DNA from 3 places in the Streptomyces sp. NPDC091271 genome. Region 1 is predicted to be linked to each of the others. Evidence: riboswitches for the same ligand, from Rfam matches in the RefSeq annotation. Region 1 holds a riboswitch; each other region holds the start of a gene.
The links. A riboswitch is a leader RNA that binds a small molecule or an ion and turns the genes downstream of it on or off. The one in region 1 is predicted to bind cyclic di-AMP.
Positions count from the first base shown of each region.

Region 2: another riboswitch for cyclic di-AMP. It lies ahead of ACIQM3_RS11220 (C40 family peptidase); the one in region 1 lies ahead of ACIQM3_RS34945 (M23 family metallopeptidase).
Region 3: another riboswitch for cyclic di-AMP. It lies ahead of ACIQM3_RS33505 (transglycosylase family protein); the one in region 1 lies ahead of ACIQM3_RS34945 (M23 family metallopeptidase).

Region 1 covers NZ_JBIVVD010000010.1:214,562-219,272, forward strand. Annotated here, with positions in the region: gene ACIQM3_RS34930 (GNAT family N-acetyltransferase) at 1-559, opposite strand, end outside; gene ACIQM3_RS34935 (HPr family phosphocarrier protein) at 725-1,006, shown strand; gene ACIQM3_RS34940 (GntR family transcriptional regulator) at 1,176-1,874, opposite strand; gene ACIQM3_RS34945 (M23 family metallopeptidase) at 2,114-2,893, opposite strand; cyclic di-AMP (ydaO/yuaA leader) riboswitch at 2,906-3,074, opposite strand; gene ACIQM3_RS34950 (M16 family metallopeptidase) at 3,265-4,647, opposite strand; gene ACIQM3_RS34955 (M16 family metallopeptidase) at 4,674-4,711, opposite strand, start outside.
Region 2 covers NZ_JBIVVD010000002.1:912,407-917,117, reverse strand. Annotated here, with positions in the region: gene ACIQM3_RS11240 (helix-turn-helix domain-containing protein) at 1-439, opposite strand, end outside; gene ACIQM3_RS11235 (ATP-binding protein) at 670-1,101, shown strand; gene ACIQM3_RS11230 (LysR family transcriptional regulator) at 1,184-2,098, opposite strand; gene ACIQM3_RS11225 (LysE family translocator) at 2,171-2,812, shown strand; gene ACIQM3_RS11220 (C40 family peptidase) at 2,831-3,301, opposite strand; cyclic di-AMP (ydaO/yuaA leader) riboswitch at 3,305-3,501, opposite strand; gene ACIQM3_RS11215 (hypothetical protein) at 3,841-4,149, opposite strand; gene ACIQM3_RS11210 (ATP-dependent Clp protease proteolytic subunit) at 4,157-4,711, opposite strand, start outside.
Region 3 covers NZ_JBIVVD010000009.1:269,661-274,371, forward strand. Annotated here, with positions in the region: partial or broken gene ACIQM3_RS33495 (cytochrome P450) at 1-1, shown strand, start outside; gene ACIQM3_RS33500 (transglycosylase family protein) at 107-1,099, shown strand; cyclic di-AMP (ydaO/yuaA leader) riboswitch at 1,390-1,561, shown strand; gene ACIQM3_RS33505 (transglycosylase family protein) at 1,562-2,254, shown strand; gene eno (phosphopyruvate hydratase) at 2,586-3,872, shown strand; gene ACIQM3_RS33515 (septum formation initiator family protein) at 3,967-4,437, shown strand; gene ACIQM3_RS33520 (DUF501 domain-containing protein) at 4,508-4,711, shown strand, end outside.

The DNA.
Region 1 (4,711 bases):
GATCGAGGGTGAGATGGACGGAGCCGTCCTCGAAGCTGCGCTGCTGGGTGAAGCCCGCGTCCCGGAACACCTTGATCATCTTGTTGTTGGCGGGCAGCACCTCTGCGGCGAAACGGCGGATCCCCCGCTCCCTGGCCACCGCCGCGATGTGTTCGAGGAGGGCGGACGCCACGCCGCGGCCCTGGTGGGCGTCCTGCACGAGGAAGGCGACCTCCGCCTCGTCGGCGGGGGCCGAGGCGGGCCTGCCCTGCTCGTTGATCCGGTCGAAGCGGACCGTGGCGATGAACTCACCGCCGATCGTCACGGCCAGTCCCACCCGGTCGACGTAGTCGTGATGGGTGAAGCGGTGCACGTCACGGGCGGAGAGACGGGGATACGGGGCGAAGAAGCGGTAGTACTTCGACTCGTCGGACACCTGCTCGTAGAAGCTGACCAGCCGCTCGGCGTCGTCCGTGGTGATGGGCCTGATCCGCGCGGTGCCACCGTCGCGGAGCACCACGTCCGCCTCCCAGTGGTCGGGGTACGCGTGATGCGGACTCTGCTCCGGAGTGGGCTCCATGGGCAAAGCCTACGGCTCGTGGCACCGGTAGCGGCGGGATCTCGGCAAGGGCACGCTGGGGGTGCCGGCGGACGGCGGGCAGGCCGGCGGCGATGCCGGGCACGGCAGCACGCGCCACATGAGAGACTGGTCTAGACAACCCATTGTTACGTGAAGGGCAGAACCATGGCTGAGCGCCGCGTCAACGTCGGTTGGGCCGAGGGCCTGCACGCCCGCCCCGCTTCCATCTTCGTCCGTGCCGCCACGGCTTCCGGCGTCCCCGTGACGATCTCCAAGGCCGACGGCAACCCGGTGAACGCCGCCTCCATGCTCGCGGTGCTCGGCCTGGGCGCCCAGGGCGGCGAGGAGATCGTGCTCGCATCCGAGGCGGACAACGCCGAGGCCGCCCTGGACCGTCTGGCCAAGCTGGTCGCCGAAGGGCTCGAGGAGCTCCCGGAGACCGTCTGATTCCGGCCACTTCGAACCGGAAACCTTTCTGCGGAAAAGCCGCGGCACCCCCGACCGGGAGCCGCGGCTTTTCTGTTTCCCGAACCGGTGCAGAGCTCCGGAAAAGATGGATCAGGGCAGCAAAAAGAAAGCCCTCCGATAATTACTCTCTTTGTATACGGCGCAATTGTTAATGACGGACTCCCGCGATGTTTACGGAATGTTGCGAAGTCCTCACCCGGGCCTGGCCGGGCGTGTGCCCCGGCACGCGCCGCAGCCGGTGGGCCGCTGTCGCGCGCTCGGCGTGCTGGGTGGCGAGCGCCCTGGCCCGCTCCACGTCGCGGCGGGCCACGGCGTCGACCAGAGCGCCGTGCTCGGCCCAGGAGTCCGCGGGGCGGACCGGCTGCTCGACCGCGTACATCCAGGCGATCTTGTGCCGGAGCTGGGTGAGCAGAGCGATCAGCGCGGGGCTCCCCGAGGCCTGCGCCAGCGTCTCGTGGAACCAGCCCCCGAGCGAGCGCAGATCCTCCCCCTCGCCGCGGCGCACCCGCTCCTGGCCCAGCCTGACCAGGCCGCGCAGCACCTTGAGATGTGCGTCGGTGCGGCGCTGGGCCGCGCGTGCGGCCCCGAGGGGCTCCAGGAGCATGCGTATCTCCAGGAGGTCGGCCGCCTCCTGCTCGGTGGGCTCGGCGACACAGGCACCCGCGTGCCTGCGGGTGACGACGAACCCTTCGGACTCCAGGGTGCGCAACGCCTCGCGCACGGGGACGCGGGAGACGCCGTAGCGACGCGCGAGCACCTCTTCGGTGAGGCGGCTGCCACGTTCGAAGACACCGGAGACGATGTCGTCACGGATTGCCGTGCATACCGAATGCGCGGGAATGCGCATGTCCGAACCTCCGCCTTAATCCCCGCGAAACGCGGCCGATCGACGCCTGTTCTGTGACTCTATTGCAACCGGCCGGAATTTCCGATGGCGGGGTGGAATCCATGGATATCTTTTGGCCAGGGAGCACTTCCGCGGCGGCTTCGGCACGCGTCGCCCTCGGACACGGCGAAGGCCCCGGACACGGCGAAGGCCCCGGCGGGTGCCGGGGCCTTCGTCGGAGATCGCGGTGCGGCGTGGAGTCAGACCTGGACGCCGTGGGCGCGGAGGTAGGCGACGGGGTCCATGTCCGATCCGTACTCGGGGGTGCTCCGGGCCTCGAAGTGCAGGTGCGGCCCGGTGGAGTTTCCGGTCGAGCCCGAGAGACCGATCTGCTCGCCGGAGCCGACGCTCTGGCCGACGGAGACGCCGATCGAGGAGAGGTGGCCGTACTGGGTGTACGTGCCGTCCTTCATCCTGAGCACGATGTTGTTGCCGTAGGCGCCGCCCCAGCCGGCCTCGACGACCGTACCGGCGCCGACCGCGACGACCGAGGTGCCGGACGCGGCCTGGAAGTCCACGCCGGAGTGGGTGCCGGAGGACCAGAGCGCGCCACCGGACTGGTAGCCGGTGGTGACGTGGGAACCGGCGACCGGGAGGTGGAACGCGTTGAGCCGGGCGCGCTCGGCGGCGCGGGCGGCGCGCGCCTTCTCCTCGCGGGCCTCCTTGGCGCGGGCCTCCGCCTTGCGCTTGGCCTCGGCCTTCGCCTTCGCTTCGGCCGCCGCCTTCGCGGCGACGTCGGCCTGGTGCTTCTGGGCCGTCGCCTGAGCCTCGATCTGGGCGGCGAGGGTGGTGTCGAGGGCGACCGTCTGGGTCAGGCCGGTGCTGCCCGCGGTGACCTCGGAGTCCGCGGCGAGGGCCGGGGAGGCCGTGGCACCGAGTACGCCGGTGGTGGCCAGGGCGGCGACGCCGGCGACCTTGGCGCTCTTGCGCGTCAGGCGGCTCGGGGCACGGTGCTTCCCGGTGGCACGGATGAACGCCATGGAGGGGCTGGTCCTTTCCTTCCTTCTCGCCTACCGGGTTAGCTGACGGGTTCGGAGCAGGAAGGTCTCCTACGGGCCCCTGAGCCTCCGACGAGGTACAGGGATCCGATTCACCCCAGGGACTTCGTGGGTCCCCGGCTCCCCAGGCTCGCGCCTGACGGGGACTCGGCGATGGCTGTCCGGCGCCGCGGGCGCGGCAATCGTCCGGCGGACAGCCGCGCCGACGCTAGATCGGGAGACTTTCCCCCGCCAAACGGAAAGGGCCTTTTGTCGCACATCCCACAGGACGAACTGCAACCTTCTCTGCAATACGGACAAATGACAGAACCCCGGCGGGAGTAGACCCGCCGGGGTCCGTATGTCCGGTTCTGTCAGCCGCTGACGACCGACACCTCACCGATACCGAGCGCCTCCACGGGCTCCTTGATCTGAGCGGCGTCCCCGACCAGGACGGTGACGAGCCGGTCGACCGGGAACGCGTTGACCACGGCGGCGGTCGCCTCGACCGTGCCGGTGTCGGCCAGGCGTGCGTACAGCTTCGCCTGGTAGTCGTCCGGGAGGTGCTGCTCCACCTGGTCGGCCAGGGTGCCCGCGACGGAGGCCGCAGTCTCGTACTTGAGCGGGGCGACGCCCACGAGGTTCTGCACGGCCGTCTCCCGCTCGGCGTCGGTGAGCCCCTCGGCCGCAAGGGTGCGCAGGACCTTCCAGAGGTCGTCCAGCGCGGGACCGGTGGACTCGGTGTCGACGGAGCCGCTGATGGCGAGCATCGCGGCACCCGCCGCCCCGGACGAGGAGTCGGGCGCCGTCGAGCGCAGCACCTGCCCGAAGGCCCGGACACCGTAGGTGTAGCCCTTCTCCTCACGCAGCACGCGGTCCAGCCGGGAGGTCAGAGTGCCTCCCAGGCAGTACGTGCCGAGGACCTGGGCGGGCCACACGCTGTCGTGCCGGTCCGCGCCGATCCTGCCGATCAGCAGCTGCGTCTGCACGGCTCCCGGGCGGTCCACGATGACCACACGGCCGGTGTCGTCCGCGGTGATCGGGGGCACGGGCCGGGTCTGGCCGGCATTGCCCGACCAGTCACCGACCGTGTCGGAGAGCAGCGCGTCCAGGTCCACGTCGGTGAGGTCACCGACGACGACCGCCGTCGCCGTGGAGGGGCGGACATGGGCGTCGTAGAAGGCGCGTACGGCGGCGGCGTCGATCCGCCGGACCGTCTCCTCGGTGCCCTGGCGCGGGCGCGACATCCGTGCGGTGGCGGGGAAGAGCTCCTTGGAGAGCTGCTTGGCCGCGCGCCGGGCCGGGTTGGCCTGCTCGTGCGGGATCTCGTCGAGGCGGTTGCCCACCAGACGCTCGATCTCGCTCTCCGCGAAGGCCGGGGCCCGCAGAGCCTCCGCTACCAGGCCGAGGGCCTTGGTCAGGCGGGAGACCGGTACCTCCAGGGAGACACGGAGACCCGGGTGGTCCGCGTGGGCGTCCAGCGTGGCGCCGCACCGCTCCAGCTCGGCGGCGAACTCCTCCGCGGAGTGCTTGTCCGTGCCCTCGGACAGCGCGCGCGCCATGATCGTGGCCACACCGTCCAGGCCCTCGGGCTCGGCGTCCAGCGGGGCGTCGAGGAAGATCTCCACGGCGACAACCTGCTGGCCGGGCCGGTGGCAGCGCAGCACGGTCAGCCCGTTGGGCAGGGCGCCGCGCTCGGGCGCGGGGAAGGCCCAGGGCCTGGCCTCGCCGGCGGTCGGCTGCGGGTGGTACTCCATCGCTACTCCAGTCACGGCGGCGTCGGTCACTTGTCGGCCCCCTCGGGCGCGTCGGTGCCCTCGG
Region 2 (4,711 bases), on a different contig from region 1:
GTTGTGCGGGCGGCAGTCCGTCCAGCGAGGACCGGGTCACCGCCCGCGCGTAGTCGGCGGTCTGCAGCAGGCCCGGGACCACGGAGGTCTCCAGTGTGCGGGCGGCATCGGCCTGGGACTCCAGGCTGATGAAGTCGCGGTACTGGGGCGGGATGAGCCCGCGATAGGCGTGCCACCAGCCGCTTCCGCCTCCGCCCGCCGAGCCGGCGAGCGTCTGGAGCAGGGAGCGCAGCTGACGGTCGTCCACACCGTAGGCGTCCAGAAGGCGGGTCACGTCGCCGGGCGTCACCCCGCTCGCCCCCGTCTCGATCCGGCTCACCTTCGACTGGTGCCAGCCCAGCATTCCGGCGGCGTCCCGGCTCGTGAGTCCCGACGTGTGACGCAGGCTGCGCAGCTCCTCACCGAGCTTGCGACGGCGTACCGCAGGGCCGTTTCGCATGGCGGCCTCCTCCCGTTGTACGGAGAGCCGCCCGGGCGGGTCCGGCTCGGAAAGGGGCCAGTGTTACGCCCGTACACGACTAAGTGGGCGGAGTTCACCGTAATGAGCGATAGATATATGCATATCTTGGTGGATCGCCGTCATGGAGGGCGGCATCGGTGGCAGTCTGGCGCGAAGCACAATCCAGGCCGGCCACGGGCCGGTCAGGGCGGGAAAGGGACGGCGTCGCCATGGCAGACCATCAGGAAGCAACCGTCACTCTGCCGAGCGAGCCGGCCTCGGTCTCCACAGCCCGGAGACATGTGGCCCGGGTGCTCGCCGAATGGGGCCTGGCCGAGGACGGCGACACCGCCGACACCATCCGACTGATCGTCTCGGAACTCGCCACCAACGCCGTCCAGCACACGTTCGGGCAGTCACCCACCTTCACGGTGGACCTCCGCCTCGACCGGGACGTGGAGTTCTATCTGGGTGTGACGGACAGCCACCCCCGCTGGCCCCAGCGGCTGCCCGCCGCGGTCCGGCAGGACAACGGCCGCGGCATGGTGATCATCCGGGCCCTGACGAAGGAGCGCGGCGGGCGGCTCAGCGTCAGCCCCACCCCGGACGGGGGAAAGACCGTTTCGGTCGCTCTACCTTGGCCGGTTCCCGCCCAGTCCTGACACCGTCGGGCAGGCGCCCGTGCGTGCGGGCGGGCAGGAAGTACGGGTGGTGAGGTCCGGGCCGTGTGGCGCGGGGCCGTCATCACGCGGCGGACGCCCGGCCGAAGCCGCTGCGCAGCAGCGCCATCAGCGTCGTCGCGGCCGCGGTGTTCCGGTCCCCCCGGTGCACCACGGAGATCGTCCGCCGGAAGGCGGCGGGTTCAAGGCGCCGGACGGCGAGCGGCGCAGGGGACATCGCGGCCACCATCTCCGGTACCACCGCCACGCCGATCCCCGCGCTGACCAGGGCGCACACCAGTGCGTAGCCGGGCGACTCGCAGACCACGGCAGGGGTGGCCCCCGCCTCCGCCAGCGCACGCTCCACCCCGCGACGCGGGGGATGGTCGGGCGCGCTGCTGATCAGCGGCCGGCCCGCGAGTTCGGCCACGGGCAGCGGGCCGCTGCCCTCGGACAGCATCTGCCCGAGGGCGGTGACCAGCACCAGCTCCTCGATGAGCAGCGGCTCGGCGGACACCCCTGCCGGGAGCGGATCGGCGGCCGCGGGCTCGTACGCGTGGGTCAGCGCCAGGTCCACGTCGCCGGCCGCCACGGCGGCGACACCGGCGGGCGGCTCGTAGTCCGTGACGGCCAGTTCCACGTCGGGGTGGGCGCGCCGGAACGCGGTGAGCACCGGCGGCAGCAGATGGATCCCGGCCGTCACGAACGTGCCGACCCGCAGCCGGCCGCCCGACAGCCCTGCCAGTCCGGCCAGCTCGTGCCGCGCCTGGTCCATCTCGTCGAGGATGCGTCTGGCCCGTCCTGCCAGCAGCTCACCGGCGGCCGTCAGTCGTGCCCCTCGGTGGTGACGGACGAGGAGTGCGGCTCCGGTCTCCTTCTCCAGCTTGGCCAGCTGCTGCGAAAGGGCGGGCGCGGTGTAACCCAGCCGCGCCGCTGCACGCGTGATCGATCCGGCCTCGGAAACCGCCACCAGCGCGGCCAGCCGTGTCGGGTCGTACATTAAGCGTTCCTTTTGGCAGACCCAGAAGATTGCAAGTACACGCTAAGGGCTGGGATCGGTCAGGGTGGACCCATGGACGCACAACTGCTCGCCTTCGTCGCCGTGGCCGCGGGAATGGTGGCCCTTCCCGGCGCCGACTTCACCGTGGTCGTACGCAACGCGCTCACATCCCGGCGGTCCGGGCTCGCCACCGCCGCGGGAGTCGCCGGAGGGCTTGTGGTGCACACCGCGCTGGCCGCGGCCGGGCTCGCCGCCGTGCTCGTGGCGATGCCCGCCCTGTTCCGCACCGTTCAGCTGCTCGGCGGCGCGTACGTGCTCTACCTCGGTCTCAGCGGCCTGTACGCGATGCGCCGGCAGGCCACCACCGGAACCGCTGCCGAGGAGGTGAGCGAGGGCAGGACGCTGCCGGGAGCCGGAAGGTCACTGCGCCAGGGTTTCCTGACCAACGCCCTCAACCCGAAGGCGCCCGTGCTCTTCCTCAGCCTGCTGCCCCAGTTCGTCCCCGAGGGGGAGCCACCGCTGCCCAGGACACTGCTGCTGGCCTCGGTGGTCGTCCTGCTCGCGCTCGTCTGGTTCCCGGCCGTCGCCCTGCTGGTGGACCGCATGGGCCGGTGGCTGCGCCGGCCGCGTGCCGCCCGGGTGATCGAGGGTGGCAGCGGCACGGCGCTCACCGCGTTGGGACTCGTGCTGGTGACGGGCCCCCTGCTGCACTGAACGGAAAAGGGAGGGACCTCAGCGGACCCTCCCGTACAAAACGTTTCCGGACCAGATCTTCTCCAGCCGGACCACGGCGCCGGTCTTCGGCGAATGCCAGATCTTCCCGCTGCCGGCGTAGATGCCGACGTGGTACACACTGCGGCCCGCGTGGAAAAAGACCAGGTCGCCGCGTTTCCGCTGCGACCTGGAGATATGGCGGGTCTTGTTGTACTGCTGCTGAGCCGTGCGGGGCAGTTTCTTGCCGGCCTTCTTGAACGAGTAGAGCGTGAGCCCGGAGCAGTCGAACCTGTGGGGGCCCGTGGCGCCCCATCTGTAGGGCGCGCCCTTCTTCGAGGCCGCGATCTTGAGTGCCGTCGTCGAGTGGGCGGCGGCCTCGGCGTCGTTCACGAGACCGGGAGTCATCATGGTGGTGCCTACGGCGAATGTCAGGACCGAGGCCGTACCGACCCGGGCGAACAGTGACGGGACATGAACCTGCGCAGTCATGCGCAACCCTTCGTCAGCCGCCTGTGAAGGATGACCTGTCGGGTTCGGGCTGGCGAAGTTGCCCGGCCGCGCGAAGCGGCTTCACCCCGAGGGCCGTCCGGAACTCCGGTCGGCCCGTTGTGCTCGGGTCCTCCACTCCTGCCGATCCACTCCTGTCGACCAGGCATCCGGGCGGCGGCAGGACTCGGCGTCCGCCCGGACCGCCCCGCCGCGGTGGCGGGGGCTTGTCGTCCCAGGGATCTTTACGCACACGCCGCCGGATTTCCTCGTTGAAGTGCCGATATGTGAGAGTCGTCACGACTGATCCGATCGGGTGGACACAGCCGGTCCGGAGTCGGGGCGGTCGCACCGGACCAGCCGCGCACCAGCGACGGAACGACAGATTCCGTTCAGTGTCCGCGCCTGTCACGCAAGTTGGGCTGTCCCTCGGGCGGGGGACCTTCTACGCCGATCGAGCGAGGAAAACTCGTCAGGCCGCCGGGCGTGTCGAAAACAGGCGCCGAAAAGCGGGTGCGGCGGCCGAGTCGGGCCCGGAGCGCTCAACTCGACGACGCGGGAGGCACGGCGACCCGACCGGCGCGGCGCTCGCCGTCCAGCAGCCGCAGTGCCCTGGCCAGAGTGTCCGCGTGGATCTGGGACTCACCCCGTTCGTGCATCAGCACGAGTGCGTCACGGAGGGCGGTGGCCCGGGAGGCGAGAGCCTGAGCCGCCCGGAGCGCCCCGTACGTGTCGCTGCCGCGTGCGGGGTTGATGCGGCCGAGCTGGTCGAGCACCTCCAGGTAGCAGTCGATGAACTCGGCCTCCGCGCGGGTCAGGGCGGGGAGCGGCGGGAACTGGGGTGAGAGCATCGGGCGTTCACCTCGCGGGATGCGGCGGCTGGGACGGCGTGCGGTTCTCCACGACGTGGTCCACCAGTCCGAACGCCAGGGCGGCCGGGGCGTCGAGGATGGTGTCCCGTTCGATGTCGGCGCTGATCTCCTGTGTGGAACGGCCTGTGTGGCGGGCCAGCATGGCCGTGAGCATCTCGCGCTCGCGCTCCAACTCGCGGGCCTGGATCTCGAGATCGGAGGGCTGGCCCTGCACCGGTTCGTCCAGGGCGGGTTGCTGGATGACTACCCGGGCGCCCGGCAGGGCATGTCGGCGTCCGGGCGTGCCGGCCGCGAGGAGCACCGCGGCACTCGAACCCGCCTGGCCGAGGCAGAAGGTCTCCACCTCGCAGGCGAGGAAGTGCATGGTGTCGTAGATCGCGGTCATGGCGTTGAAGGAGCCGCCCGGCGAGTTGATGTAGAGGGACAGGGGCCGGTCGGGGTCCGCGTGCTCCAGATACATGAACTGCGCGATCAGGTCGGTCGCCGCGGTGTCGTCGACCGGCGTGCCGAGAAAGACGATCCGCTCGGACAGCAGCTTCGA
Region 3 (4,711 bases), on a different contig from region 1:
ACTTTCACGTGATCTCCGCTGCATCGACTTGTGACACACGTTCGAGTACGGCTAGGTTCACCGTTCGACTCACCCGTCACACGTCAGTCACACGGAAGGCAATCCCATGGGCTCCGCGACCGGCAGACACCGTCGCCCTCGTCAGGCACCCGCCATCGTCGTCGCCGCAGGCGTCACCGGATCGGCCATTGCCATCCCGCTGCTCAGCGCGGGCGGCGCGCAGGCCGCTGACGCGTCGACCTGGGACCGGGTCGCCGAGTGCGAGAGCGGCGGCATGTGGAGTGCCGACCTCGGCAACGGCTACTACGGCGGCCTGCAGCTCTCGGAGGACACCTGGTCGGCCTACGGCGGCACGGCGTACGCGCCGCGCGCCGACCTCGCCAGCCGCTCGCAGCAGATAGCGGTCGCGGAGAAGATCCTGGACGACAAGGGGCCGCAGGCGTGGGCCAGCTGCTCGGTGATCTCCGGGCTCTCCCTGGACGCGGGTCTGCCCGGCGTCGACCCGGGCAGCGAGGAGTCCGCTGAGCCCTCCGCCGAGCCCTCGGATTCGGCGACGCCGTCCGGGACGCCTTCCTCCGACGCGACCGACCCGGCGGACAGTTCGGACGAGGCCGCCGGCTCGGACGACTCCGACGCGACGGGCGAGGCGGGCCAGGACGCGTCCGACGGTAAGACGGACGAGGGCGACGACGCCGGCTCGACGCCGTCCGCCACTCCGTCCCCCGAGGCCTCCGGGACGTCCGGCGCCCCGAAGGGCGACACGGCGACGGACGACACGGCGAACGGCGGCAAGCACCGCGGGACGCCGGCCCCCGAGGCGAGCGCCCGGCCGGGCCAGGACGACGGGCGCGAGTCCGGCCGCCACGCCTCGCGCGGTGAATCCGACGCGCGTCAGGGCGCGGAGGGGGCGTACACCGTCCGCGAGGGCGACAACCTCTGGGCGATCGCCGACGTGCAGGAGCTTCCCGGCGGCTGGACCGCGCTCTACGCGGCCAACAAGGACGAGCTGGGCTCCGACCCGGACCTGATCCTCCCCGGCCAGACCCTCGACCTCGGGACGGACGCGCGGGGCAGCCGGGCAGAGGCCGCCGCCAACTGATCAAAAGCGTGAAAACACCCCGAAAGCGGGGGTAGTTCAGAGGCCTATGTCCACTTATGCGTAAGTGAGACATGGGTCTCTTTGCTTCAACTGGCGCGCCCGGTCCGCCCGGTCCGTCCATATTGGCTCCGACCTGCGAAAACGTCCCTTCGCGTCGGGCCGTTACGGGCTGATCACCCGTTATGTCCATCTTTGAATGTGGGGGTTGCGTGTGTTTACGGTCGGAGCCGCTCGCACCGCGGGCACCTTCGACCGTCACGCCGAATCCTGCCGTCGGCCGAAGGGAACCGACGCGTAAAGCGCCGTAGGCAGGAGCGGGGGACCCAGGTAAGTGCCGGACCCGGCCGTCGGAAGACGGGCGGAGACACGGCTAGGGGTGAAGTCGTCCGAGAGTGAGGGCGACCGGGCAACTCACAGGCCCGAACCCGACAGCTCACCTCGTAGGCGTCGGTGAGGAGAACCATGCTGCTTTCCAGCAAGGGCAAGCACCGTCGCCCGTCCAAGGCCGTCCGTGTCGCGACCCTCGCCGGTGTCGCCGGTGCCGCCGTCGCCGTACCGCTGATGGGCGCGACCGGCGCCTCCGCCGCCTCCGTCGACACCTGGGACGCCGTCGCCCAGTGCGAGTCGGGTGGCAACTGGTCCATCAACACCGGCAACGGCTACTACGGCGGCCTGCAGTTCTCGCAGTCCAGCTGGGCGGCCGCCGGCGGCACCCAGTACGCCTCCCGCGCCGACCTGGCCTCCAAGGACCAGCAGATAGCCGCCGCCGAGAAGCTTCTCGACCTTCAGGGCCCGGGCGCCTGGGCCTGCGCCGGTGCCGGCGGTCTGACGAACGACGGTGTGGACCCGGGTGTCGACACCGGCTCCGGGAAGAACGGCGACACGGCCCCGCAGGCCGCGCCGGAGCGCAAGGCCGAGCAGCCCACCACGCGCAGCGAGAAGCGCACGGCGCCGGAGAAGACCGTCACCACCCCGACCGGCGAGAAGGTCGAGAAGGGTGACGGCGAGTACAAGGTGAAGTCCGGCGACACCCTTAGCAAGATCGCCGACGCGAAGAAGGTCAAGGGCGGCTGGCAGAAGCTGTTCAAGCTGAACGACGACATCGTCGACAAGGCCGACCTGATCTTCCCGGGTCAGCAGCTCCACCTGAAGTAGCCGAACCCGAAGCAGTCGGTGACAACCCCGGGGTCTTCCTCCTGCCCCGGAGCCCGGCCCGGCGCGCAGGCCCCCCGCGCGCCGGGCCGGGGCCGTGTCCGCACCCCTGGCGGGGTGCGGACACGGGCTCGCCGCAGGGGTGAGCGTTCAACTGTTGTGGTTACTCGTCAGTAGAATTCTGGAGCTTTGCCCGGAATGCAGGCCCTTGGGTCCTTTTTCGTCCCAGGGGACGGGCGGACGGCCGACGGAGCGCGCCGGGCCGGTTAGGCTCGTGGCGCAAGGCCACAGTGACCCTGCACAACCAGTGTCAGATCCCAGAAGGAGATGCCTCGTGCCGTCCATCGACGTCGTCGTAGCCAGGGAAATCCTCGACTCCCGGGGCAACCCCACGGTCGAGGTCGAGGTTGGCCTCGACGACGGCAGCACGGGACGTGCTGCTGTTCCGTCCGGCGCCTCCACCGGTGCGTTCGAGGCCATTGAGCTTCGCGACGGTGACCCCAACCGCTACCAGGGCAAGGGCGTCGAGAAGGCCGTCCTCGCCGTGATCGAGCAGATCGGCCCGGAGCTCGTCGGTTACGACGCCACCGAGCAGCGCCTCATCGACCAGGCGATGTTCGACCTGGACGCGACCGAGAACAAGGGCTCCCTCGGCGCCAACGCCATCCTCGGTGTCTCGCTGGCCGTGGCGCACGCCGCGTCCGAGGCCTCCGACCTCCCGCTGTTCCGCTACCTCGGCGGCCCGAACGCGCACCTGCTGCCCGTTCCGATGATGAACATCCTGAACGGCGGCTCGCACGCCGACTCCAACGTGGACATCCAGGAGTTCATGATCGCGCCGATCGGCGCCGAGTCCTTCTCCGAGGCCCTGCGCTGGGGTGCGGAGATCTACCACACCCTGAAGAAGGTCCTGAAGACCAAGGGCCTGTCCACCGGTCTCGGTGACGAGGGCGGCTTCGCCCCCAACCTCGAGTCCAACCGCGCCGCCCTCGACCTCATCCTCGAGGCCGTCAAGGAGGCCGGTTACGTCCCGGGCCGCGACATCGCGCTCGCCCTCGACGTCGCCGCGTCCGAGTTCTACAAGGACGGCGTCTACGAGTTCGAGGGCAAGTCCCGCTCGGCCGCCGAGATGACCGAGTACTACGAGGAGCTCGTCTCCGCGTACCCGCTGGTCTCCATCGAGGACCCGCTGTACGAGGACGACTGGGCGGGCTGGAAGGTCATCACCGACAAGCTCGGCTCCAAGGTGCAGATCGTCGGCGACGATCTGTTCGTCACCAACCCCGAGCGCCTCGCCCGCGGCATCGAGGAGGGCTCGGCCAACGCCCTGCTCGTGAAGGTCAACCAGATCGGTTCGCTGACCGAGACCCTGGACGCCGTCGAGCTGGCCCAGCGCAACGGCTTCAAGTGCATGATGTCCCACCGCTCCGGTGAGACCGAGGACGTCACCATCGCCGACCTCGCCGTCGCCGTGAACTGCGGTCAGATCAAGACCGGCGCCCCGGCCCGCTCGGACCGCGTCGCCAAGTACAACCAGCTGCTGCGCATCGAGGAGATCCTCGACGACGCCGCGGTGTACGCCGGTCGTTCGGCGTTCCCGCGGTTCCGCTTCGAGGGCTGACAGCCCGAGTCCGGAGCACCAGCCTCCGTCCGTCCCCGCATCCGGTCCCGTACCGTGTGCGGGGACGGACGTGCGTAACGGGGAGGCGTGAGACATGGCCGGGAAGGACCGCGACCGGTTCTCCACCGCGACCAGGCTGCGGCTGCTCGGTGAGCAGACGGCGGCCCGCGTCTACCGGTCCCAGAACCGCCGCCAGGCCCGCCGCTCGCGGCTCACCGGGCGGGCCGCGTTCCTGGCGCTGATCGTCTGCTCCCTGGTGGTCGCCCTCGCGTATCCCATGCGGCAGTACATCTCCCAGCGCGACCAGATCGCCGATCAGGAGAGGCTCTCGCGGGAGGCGCACGAGCGGACCGAGGAGCTGCGTGACGAGAAGGCGCGGCTCAAGGACGACGCGTACATCCGCCGTCTCGCGCGCCAGCACCTCCACTACGTGCTGCCCGGCGAGACCGGTTATACGGTGGTCGACCCGGACGCGGCCGAGGTGCGCCGTGGGGAGCCGGGGGCGACGGGGCGGCCCTGGCACTCGAACCTCTGGGACGGCGTCGACAGCGCGGACCGCGAATGACCTCGCGTACGCACCGAGCCGGCTCCCCGCACCACTTCATACAGTCCGATCGATGACATTCAAGGCAGGCATGGACACGCCCCCTCCGCAGACCGAATCCACCACGCCCACCGCCGCGGACATCGCCGCGTTCGAGCTCCAGCTCGGCCGGCCGCCGCGCGGGCTGCGCGCCATCGCGCACCGCTGCCCCTGCGGCAACCCGGACGTGGTCGAGACGCAGCCCCGTCTGGAGGACGGCACGCCGTTCCCGACGACGTATTACCTGACCTGTCCG